DNA from 3 places in the Ornithinibacillus jepli genome. Region 1 is predicted to be linked to each of the others. Evidence: riboswitches for the same ligand, from Rfam matches in the RefSeq annotation. Region 1 holds a riboswitch; each other region holds the start of a gene.

Region 1 (3,291 bases):
GTAGCAATCAGTCTTGTTCTGGCGTTGTTACTTGTCGTTCTACCAAACTCTCCGATGCGCGGTACAGAAGGTGATGCAATGGCGCAAATCATTCAATCGCCATTTATGAGTTCATTAGTACCGATTATCGCTATATTATTCTTTATTCCTGGTCTAACGTATGGAATAGTTACGAAATCCATTCGAAGTGATAAGGATGTTGCTAGCCAAATGTCAGATACCATGGCATCTATGGGAACATTTATTGTTTTGGCATTTACTGCTGGACAGTTTGTAGCATATTTTAATGAAACCAATATCGGCCTAGTTCTAGGTGTTTATGGAGCGGATTTTCTAGGGAGTGTTAATTTAACTGGTATTCCGCTAATTATTCTATTTATCTTAATTACAGCATTTATTAACTTGTTTATTGGAAGTGCTTCTGCAAAATGGGCGATGATGGCTCCGGTATTTGTACCGATTATGATGCGGCTTGGGTATTCACCAGAGCTAACACAAATGGCATATCGTATTGCAGACTCTTCTACAAATATCATTTCACCATTGATGACGTATTTTGCAATAATTATTGCATTTGCACAGAAATATGATAAAAAGATGGGTATTGGTACGTTAATCTCCACGATGGTTCCATATTCTATATTCTTCCTAATTAGCTGGACGATAATGCTTATTATCTGGATGCTGTTTGGACTACCACTTGGACCAGGTGGACCATTGGAATATCACCGGTAATAATTTCAAAAAGTATTGCTTCATAGGAAGCAATGCTTTTTTTGTTACAAAACTAGTGGGAAAGGGGATGGACATTGAGGAATAGACTATTATTTAAGTGTTTTGCATTAATAATTCGGATAAACTCCTAATCTATTGGGTTTACAATTCCAAGAAATTTTCATATACTTACAATATTAATTAAATAATCACTGGATGAGGTGCAAATGTCATCAGTAACTTACTATGTAAATCTGCAAATTGTAGTAAGCGAAAGGGGCCTTTGCCGAAATAAAGTTCTGTTTGCAGATAGGACTTTGTTGGATTGTATATTAAGAGTATGCAGTCTGTCATTATTCTTTGGCAGGTAGGAAAGTATAATAATCTTTCCCGTCTGCATAAGAAAAACTAATACATTCGCCAAAAGGCAAGCGAATGAGAGTTTTTCTAATAATAATGGAGTGCTTCCACTTGTATATAGGACAGATCTTGAAACAAGTCGGAATACTCGGCTTGTTTTTTTATGGTTGGGATAATCCTATTCCTAATTTCTGGCCCATCTAGCAAGTCGCATCATCCGTAGAAAGAAGGAAGATTATGAAAAGAAATGTACTTAAATTTGGCGGCACGAGTGTAGGCAGTTTAGAGAAAATTAAGGATATTGCAGACTACTTGAAGGGTCGTGTAAGACAGGGGGAACAGCTAGTAGTTGTTGTTAGTGCTATGGGGAAAACAACAGATGAACTATTGCGACAGGTGAGCTCGATTACCCAATCACCTAACGAACAGGATTTGGCTGTCCTCCTGACAACCGGTGAGCAGCAGACTATCTCCTATCTATCTATTATTCTGAATGATCTTGGAGTAAAATCTAAGCCTCTTACAGGTTATCAAGCTGGTATCGAAACGGTTGGCCATCATTTAAAGAGCAAGATTTCAAGGATAAATACAAAGCTTTTTGAACAACTTTTCGATACATATGATGTTCTTATCGTAGCAGGTTTCCAAGGATTTAATACGGACAATGAAATAACAACACTTGGCCGTGGAGGCTCTGATACGACAGCTGTAGCACTTGCAGCAGCAATCCAATGCCCATGCGAAATTTATACAGATGTTGCTGGGGTTTATAGTACTGACCCACGAATCTATCCTGATGCAAAACGCCTCCAAGTTGTTTCATATGAGGAAATGATGGAGATGAGTGCGCTGGGGTCAGGAGTTCTCGTATCTCGAAGCGTAGAAATTGCAAAGAATTTCAATATTCCTATTTATTTAGCTAAAACACTATCAGAGGAGAAAGGAACTTGGGTTATGGCTACTGTTGAAATGATAGAGAAAAAAGCAATCACAGGTGTTGCGATTGATCCGGATATGATTCATGTGACATTGAATTATCCTGAAAATGATACACACCTACTTGATAAATTATTTATTCATTTGGAGCAAGAGGAAATTAATGTCGATATGATTTCACAGATTACGAATAACGAAGGGTTACAATTATCATTTACGATGAAGGACACGGAAGAATACCAAATCCAGAAAATCTTCTTCAATCTAAAAGAAGAATACCCTGAACTCTATTTCAAAATAGAAAACCGATTTGCTAAAGTATCCGTTATTGGTTCAGGGATGCGTGACATGACGGGTGTTGCTTCGAAAGTATTTCGCACATTAATTGAATCAAATACTCCATTTTATCAAGTCACGACATCAGAAATCAGTATTTCCTATGTTGTAGATATTGAAAATGGTGAAAAAGCAGTTCAACTCTTGTGCAAAAGGTTTGAACTATAAGTTTCCTCTAAAACTTGTGTATCTTATCTCACTATATAACGAAAAAACTATGAACCCACATGGCAAATAAGATGATGAAAAATATTAATCTATCAAATAATCAAAATCAGCAACAAAGTCAAAGTGGTCAGCAAGCACAACCTGCAGAGCAAATCTCCAATCAACTGGTCATGGCGAAACCTCTGTTCAAACTGTGGGAATAAATTAAATGGAGCTAACTTCTGTTCAAATTTGTCGTCAGAAGTTAGTATAAAAAGAGAGACTGTAACATTCTTTATCCGAATGTTTACAGTCTCTTTCTAACTTTTATAGGAAAATAGGAAGTGTATCCAGGTGTATTCCGGGTGCTTAAGCGATGTAAGTAGTAGAATTGTAGATATCGCTTTAAAAAATGAAGGGATGTTACTTTACCTATGATCTGTACTGTTTCCAGCTGCAGCCACAGCTCTTTCTTTTGATTGAAATGCCTTTTAGGGTTCTCCGTTGACTAGTATTAAGGATGAGTTTAGAATATTGTACTTCTTTGATCCTCCTAGGTCTTTCTATATTTGTAGCCTTCATCTTATTCGCACTCCTTTCTCTGTTTACTATAATTTATTTCTACTCTGTTAAGAAGGAATGGACGAATAATTCTATATTATTAAAAAAGGGCGTTCCCGATAGGATGAATCATCTATGGTGTACCATTTCATCATAGGTACATGATACTTAAAAGAAATGATAACCATATCCACACTCTCATCATGGTGATTCATGATATCAATAGTAGATGGTATG
Region 2 (3,291 bases), on a different contig from region 1:
CCCGGTCACATAAAGGATATGCATTCATGTATGGGTTATCTGGCTTGCTCTTACCGGCGGCACTATCTATAGTGCTGACGATTTCTGAAGGTGGATTTGTTTTTATGCAAAATGAAAGTCCAGTGTTAGATTATTGGCTATTGTTCACTAGTCCGTTAAGCTGGAGTATTGTTGTGCTAAGTATTTCTGCAGTGCTTTATATCTCTGCAGTATTCCTAACGTGGTATGCGAATAAAGCAAATGATAAACCAGCTGCTAATTTACTTCGTCGTTATGCGCTGATTTGGGCGTTGCCAACGATTGTTGCGGCAGGTGGAATTATCTATGAGCTAAGCTTTCATAATCCTGAGCACTACGAACGCATCTTAAGATTATGGTGGATGTTTATGATTTCGGGTCTGTTGTTTGTTGGAACGGTATGGCTTGTTTGGAAACGGAGGAATTATGGCATTGCTTTTGTCCTCCTAATTGGGCAGTTTGTCTTTGCGTTCTATGGATATGGTATTTCACATTATCCATATTTACTTTATCCGCATTTAACATTATATGATAGCTTTACGAATGAAGCTATGGCCATTTCACTTATTATTGCGTTTATTGCTGGGTTAGCATTGTTGATTCCTTCTCTTTATTTGTTACTTAGGTTGTTCTTATTTAATAAAGATTATGTTAGTGGGAAATCGGAACATGAACATTGAGGTGAGGTAGAATGGATACTTTTTTAATCTTTGTAGCTCCATTTTTAGTGATCATCACAGGGATTGTAGTCGCTTTTTGGTGGGGATTGAACGATGAGGTTGTACGGAGAGAGAAGGGGGGCTGAGATTAAACAGTTCCAGAAATGTTGGAGTAAACTCAAAGGAATAAGGTTGATACAATTGGAAAGGTATTTTTCGAAACTAACAAGATTCCCTTGACAAACGACTTAATTCTGTTATTATATTGAATTATATTTCAATTTCATATTGAACCTTGTCATTCGATGAGGTAGAGGTGCGGATAATAAGAGTAAGCAATCGGAGTATGACATCGATGAGGATTGCCTGAAAGGATTATTTGCCGAAGCGTAATGAAGGTCAATTTCATTATTGCTGGTGTGTTTTCTGAATAAGGAGCATACTGTCATGCAATTTTTAAGTGCATGGAGAACTACTGATCAGGATGGAGGATAACGTATTGTGTTAAAGACAATGGTAGGTTATTTTCCTATTCGTTGTCTTTTTTGTTTTGTCTAGAACATTGGACTAGCTACCCCGACTTTTCTAATATCAGAACAAAAAAGACCTCAAATTATAATCCCTCTCTCAAGTTTTCTATGCGCACCCAAAAAAAAGATAAGTACAGAAAGGGATGTGCAACATGAGTACAAACGCAAGAAAGACACGGAAGAAATTTGAATTTCCACACAGTTTTATTATTCTATTTGGATTAATGGTTATTACAGCTATAACTACATACCTAATCCCAGCTGGACAATATGAACGGGTAGTGGATGAAAATGGTCGTACGGTTGTAGCCGATGGAACCTATCAAACTATTGAATCGACTCCAACAGGGTTTATGCAGTTATTTGAATCGTTACATTTAGGGATGGTTGATGCAGCTAGCATTATTTTCTTTATTTTTATTGTAGGTGGCTCGTTTGGTATTTTAACTGCTACGAAATCAATTGAAGCTGCTTTTGGTTCGCTTACGAAAAAATTAAATGGAAAAGAAATTATACTTATTCCAGTTATTATGATATTTTTAGCTATTTGTGGTGGTACATGGGGGATGGCTGAGGAAACCATTCCATTCATCTTAATTGCCGTACCACTTGCGATGCGTATGGGATTTGATTCTATTACTGGTGCAGCAATGATTATCGTTGGAGTATATGCTGGATTTGGTTCTGCATTTATGAATCCATTCACAGTAGGAGTTGCCCAAGGAATTGCTGGATTACCAACATTCTCTGGTATGGGAGTACGTTTCGTATTTTGGCTAATCTTTGTTGGAGTGACAATTGTTTACGTCATGTTTTATGCGAGAAAAGTGAAAAAAGATCCAACACGTAGTTTAATGTATGCTGAAGATAAGAAGCGTGATGTAAGTCTAGATGAAGAAAGTAGCAAAGGTTTATCAAAAAGCCAAATTGCTATTCTAGTAGTTTTAGGTCTAACGATTGTTGGCCTTGCACTAGGGGTTATTTTACAAGGGTGGTATATTACAGAAATCACTGCACTATTTGTAATCATGGGAATTGTCGTTGGTATTATTGCAAGATTTAAACTGAACGAGATTGCGAACGCCTTTGTAAAAGGGTGTGAAGAAATGGTACAAGGTGCATTAATTGTTGGTTTTGCATATGGGATATTACGGATTTTACAAGACTCGAATACAATCGATACAATACTTTATTTTGTATCGAATTTAGTAGCAGATTTACCGACTGCATTTGCAGCTGTTGGCATGTTCATTGTTCAAAGTCTATTAAACTTTATAGTTCCTTCTGGGAGTGGGCAGGCAGCAATTAGTATGCCAATCATGGCTCCTTTAAGTGATTTACTTGGTGTTAGCCGTCAAACGGCAGTTTTAGCTTTCCAATATGGTGATGGAATTTCAAATGCTTTCACACCTACAGCTGGCGTATTAATGGCTTCCTTAGCACTAGCAAAAATCCCTTGGATTAAATGGATGAAGTGGATTCTACCATTAGTGTTGATTCAGTATGCATTGGGAGCTATTTTTGTAACAATAGCACATTTATTTATTTGGTAGAAGTGTCATGAGGGAGAAGCTCATGTACATTTTATAGGGGAATGAGAAGCGCGATAGACGTCATCATAGTCAAATTAAGGTATAATATAATGGAAACGTTTGTTACTGAGGCTAGGCTACTATCAAAGTAGTCTAGCCTATAAAAATTAACAGATTCAAACATCGGAGGAATCAATATGCTAGAGTCGTTATTTGCAAGATTGGAAGATATATATCCGGAGTTAGTGGAGCTTCGTCGTGATTTTCATATGTATCCGGAGCTTTCCCATCATGAAGTAAATACGCCAAAGAAAATCGCAGAATATCTAGAAAATCTTGGCATAGAGGTTAGAAAAGAAGTTGGTGGCAGAGGTGTCGTTGGGACACTAAAAGGTGGAAAGCCTGGTAAGACAATTGCGTTACGTGCGGATTTTGATGCCTTACCAATTCAAGAAGAGACAGGACTTCCATATCAATCACGAGTTCCTGGTGTGATGCATGCATGTGGTCATGATCTTCATACTGCCTCACTTCTTGGTGTTGCAAAAGTAT
Region 3 (3,291 bases), on a different contig from region 1:
TAATAAGTTTGGTATAAATACCCATTTTCGGTAATTTCTTTAAAATTAAATTATATTATATTTTTCAGAAATTACTGAACTTGTCTGTATTATAACGGTACTTTTTTCTTATGTCAAAGTATTTTTTATAATTTTCATTCAATAAAAAATATAGGGTCAAACCCCAGTAAACACAACGAAATGTGATACTTTCGGTTTGACCCTAACAAAATATTTTTATTGATTTTTGTTTAGCATGTGTAATAGTAATGCCACTATAATAATGATGATAACTGTTGCTAATAGACCTAATAAAGCGTTACTAGTTAATCCAATAATTAGGTACCCAATAACAGAAGAAAGCGCAACAATTAGTGCATAAGGAAGTTGTGTTATAACGTGATCAATATGATTAGCTCCTGCTCCAGTAGAAGATAGAACGGTTGTATCAGAGATTGGTGATACATGATCTCCAAATACAGCACCTGCTAGTACTGCAGCAAGTGAAGGAATAATTAATGACGGATCTGCAATCGCCATTACTTCAGCTGCAATTGGTAACATAATTCCGAACGTTCCCCAGGAAGTTCCAGTCGCTAGTGCCATAAAACCAGAAAGTACAAAGAAAATAACTGGTAATATACTAGAACTAATATTTACATTTTCAACAACCCCAGCTAAATATTCACCTGTTTGTAAAGTAGAGATAATCGTCCCAATCATCCAGGCAAGTAATAAAATATATATGGCAGGAAGCATTGCTTTAATACCTTCGATAAATACTAAACCATTTTTTGCTTCTGGGTTACGTTGTATTAGGTATAAAATTAAAGCGACTACCACTGCTGTAATACCACCAATAAACAGGGAAAAGTTTACATTTGTATTCTCAAAAATAGATAATAAAGAAACCGTATCTCCACTTGCTTTTGCACCAGTAATGAACATAGAGCTAATAGTTGTTCCTATTAATACTATAATAGGAACTATAAGGTGATAAACTCTTCCCTTTGAACTTGGTTCAAATGAATTAGTTAAGTCTCCTGGAACCGTTGTACCCTTAGGGATAACTTCACCTGTTGAAGTAGCTAAACTCTCGTGTTTTTTCATTGGTCCAATATTAAGATTAAGAAATGCAGTCAGGAAGACTAGTAACATTGCTCCAAGAGCATATAGATTGTATGGTATCATTTTTACAAATGCTTCTAATGGTTGTAATCCTGTCATTGCAACTAAACCACCGACTAATCCAATCAAGTAAGCTCCCCAACTTGATATTGGAGATATTACTGTTACAGGTGCAGAAGTTGAATCAATATAATAAGCTAGTTTAGCCCGAGAGATTCGATGTCTGTCTGTTAAAGGTCTTGCAATTTGACCAACAGCTAAGGCATTGAAGTAATCATCAATAAAAATAATAATTCCTAATATAGGAGCCATTAGCTGTGCCCTTCTACGTGTCGTGATTTTTTTTATCATCCAGTCTCCGAATGCTTTACTACCCCCAGAAGCCTGAAGAAATGCGGTCATAATGCCTAATAGCAATAGGAATCCAATCAATTGGAGATCCCCAGTATTAAGTGCCCCATCCGAAATGAAAATACCATAAAATGTATTCCATATTTCCATTAAACTGTTCCATACATTAAAATCATGAATAAATAAAGCCCCTAAAACAATCCCTACTCCTAAAGATAGGAGTACTCTTCTTGTTAATAAGACTAAAACAAGCATTAGAATTGCGGGAATAAGAGAATAAATTGTTCCTTCCATTGTTTCTACCTCCATGTTATTTATAGTTTATGCTGTAAGACCATGGAGATACGTAACAGAAAAGATTTTTCCACACAAAAAAGCAACGATAGAAAATAACCTATCATTGCTTCTGCATATACGTTATCCTCCATCTCGATCTGTAGTCCTCCATGCCCACTTCCAGCATGACAGTTTGCCTTTTATTCAAAGACACCCCAGCAAGTAATAAGTTTGACCCTTATTATGCTTCGGCAAACAAGCCTTTCATCAATAATCATAGTTGTCATCCTCCTATTGATTACTCATCTTGTTCGCACCTCTACCTCACCGATCTGATAAGGTTATATATTAAATTATGAATATACTATACTATGTTTTTACTCTTCTTGCAAGTCATCTTTCGGAACTGCAATATTTGGATCAGCACCTGTGCCACCATAAAAATCTGGTACTTCTCCCATTACGAGAACTTTATCGATCAATATTTTAGTACTGACATGCGTAACGTCAGTCGTAAATGGGATGACAATTTGAACATCAGCTTCTACTTTTACATATAGTGAGACTAAGACACTATTAATCCCGTACTGCTCTGTTTCATCTACCAATTCTGTTTCTACACTACCTACTAATTCTAGATTTACCGGTATTTTAGGTCCTAGATTTGCTAGTATGGAGTTTCCAGTTGCTTGCCCTAATGGAATTTCAATCACCGTTGGATCACGATAAACTAATTCCTCAACAGTATCTCCGTATACCTCTGGTTCTCCAAGTGGATCACTGTACTGTGGCGGTGTTCCACGATTCATACTATGAAAAAATTCCTCCACTCGATCAGTTGCTGCCCGATTAATCTTGTTTACAACAGAGTTATCCCAACCGACTATCGAGATATAACCTGCTTCCGTTTTTTCCGTTAGGGCGATATCGTCATAAGTATATTCTTCTGCAAACTTGACAGCAGAATTGATACCCCTTGTAGCAAACTCTCTTGTTTTTGTCTCGGCAATTTCTTCTATTGTCGGGGTAATTTCTTCATCAATAAACTCTAAACTAAAATAAGTAATAACAATCACTAAAATAAATGAAATCATTAAAATATATCTCGATGGAGGTGCAGTTCTTGCTCCTTTAAATCCCATTCGATGCCTTCTCATAGAAAACCCCTCCTCAGTACAATCTATGCTTGTTCCAAGAAGGGTAGGACTAAAAATTAGACTAAATTACATTTTGTAATAATTACATTCAGTTGTTTGGAAAGATCAATCGTATATGGTTCCACTTTTTGCCCTCTTTCTTTCAATATACGAACCACTGGACGATCACAAATGTGCTTATTCTGTTTCAACACAACACCTTGTCGGTTATCATTCAACTCTACCGAGATTCCATTAGGATAAACAGCGACACTATTTTTAAATGCTTCGATAATACGGATATCAAATTGGTTAACGGCACTACTATATAGGAGCTCAAGTCCTTCATGAGGAAGCATTGCCTTACGATATACTCGATTACTCGTAACCGCATCAAATACATCAGCAGCACCTATAATTT

What was found. A riboswitch is a leader RNA that binds a small molecule or an ion and turns the genes downstream of it on or off. The one in region 1 is predicted to bind lysine.
Region 2: it holds a riboswitch for lysine, as region 1 does, so the genes downstream of both, AB1K81_RS12090 (YfcC family protein) here and AB1K81_RS14620 (aspartate kinase) in region 1, are expected to answer to the same signal.
Region 3: it holds a riboswitch for lysine, as region 1 does, so the genes downstream of both, AB1K81_RS14225 (Na+/H+ antiporter NhaC family protein) here and AB1K81_RS14620 (aspartate kinase) in region 1, are expected to answer to the same signal.

Annotation. Positions count from the first base shown of each region.
Region 1 covers NZ_JBFEGG010000004.1:22,874-26,164, forward strand. The annotation lists gene AB1K81_RS14615 (AbgT family transporter) at 1-735, shown strand, start outside; lysine riboswitch at 923-1,189, shown strand; gene AB1K81_RS14620 (aspartate kinase) at 1,312-2,514, shown strand; gene AB1K81_RS14625 (M67 family metallopeptidase) at 3,147-3,291, opposite strand, start outside.
Region 2 covers NZ_JBFEGG010000003.1:44,656-47,946, forward strand. The annotation lists gene AB1K81_RS12080 (cytochrome d ubiquinol oxidase subunit II) at 1-698, shown strand, start outside; gene cydS (cytochrome bd oxidase small subunit CydS family protein) at 710-823, shown strand; lysine riboswitch at 981-1,160, shown strand; gene AB1K81_RS12090 (YfcC family protein) at 1,360-2,760, shown strand; gene AB1K81_RS12095 (M20 metallopeptidase family protein) at 2,937-3,291, shown strand, end outside.
Region 3 covers NZ_JBFEGG010000003.1:502,200-505,490, reverse strand. The annotation lists gene AB1K81_RS14225 (Na+/H+ antiporter NhaC family protein) at 217-1,752, opposite strand; lysine riboswitch at 1,888-2,064, opposite strand; gene yunB (sporulation protein YunB) at 2,112-2,891, opposite strand; gene AB1K81_RS14215 (HD-GYP domain-containing protein) at 2,948-3,291, opposite strand, start outside.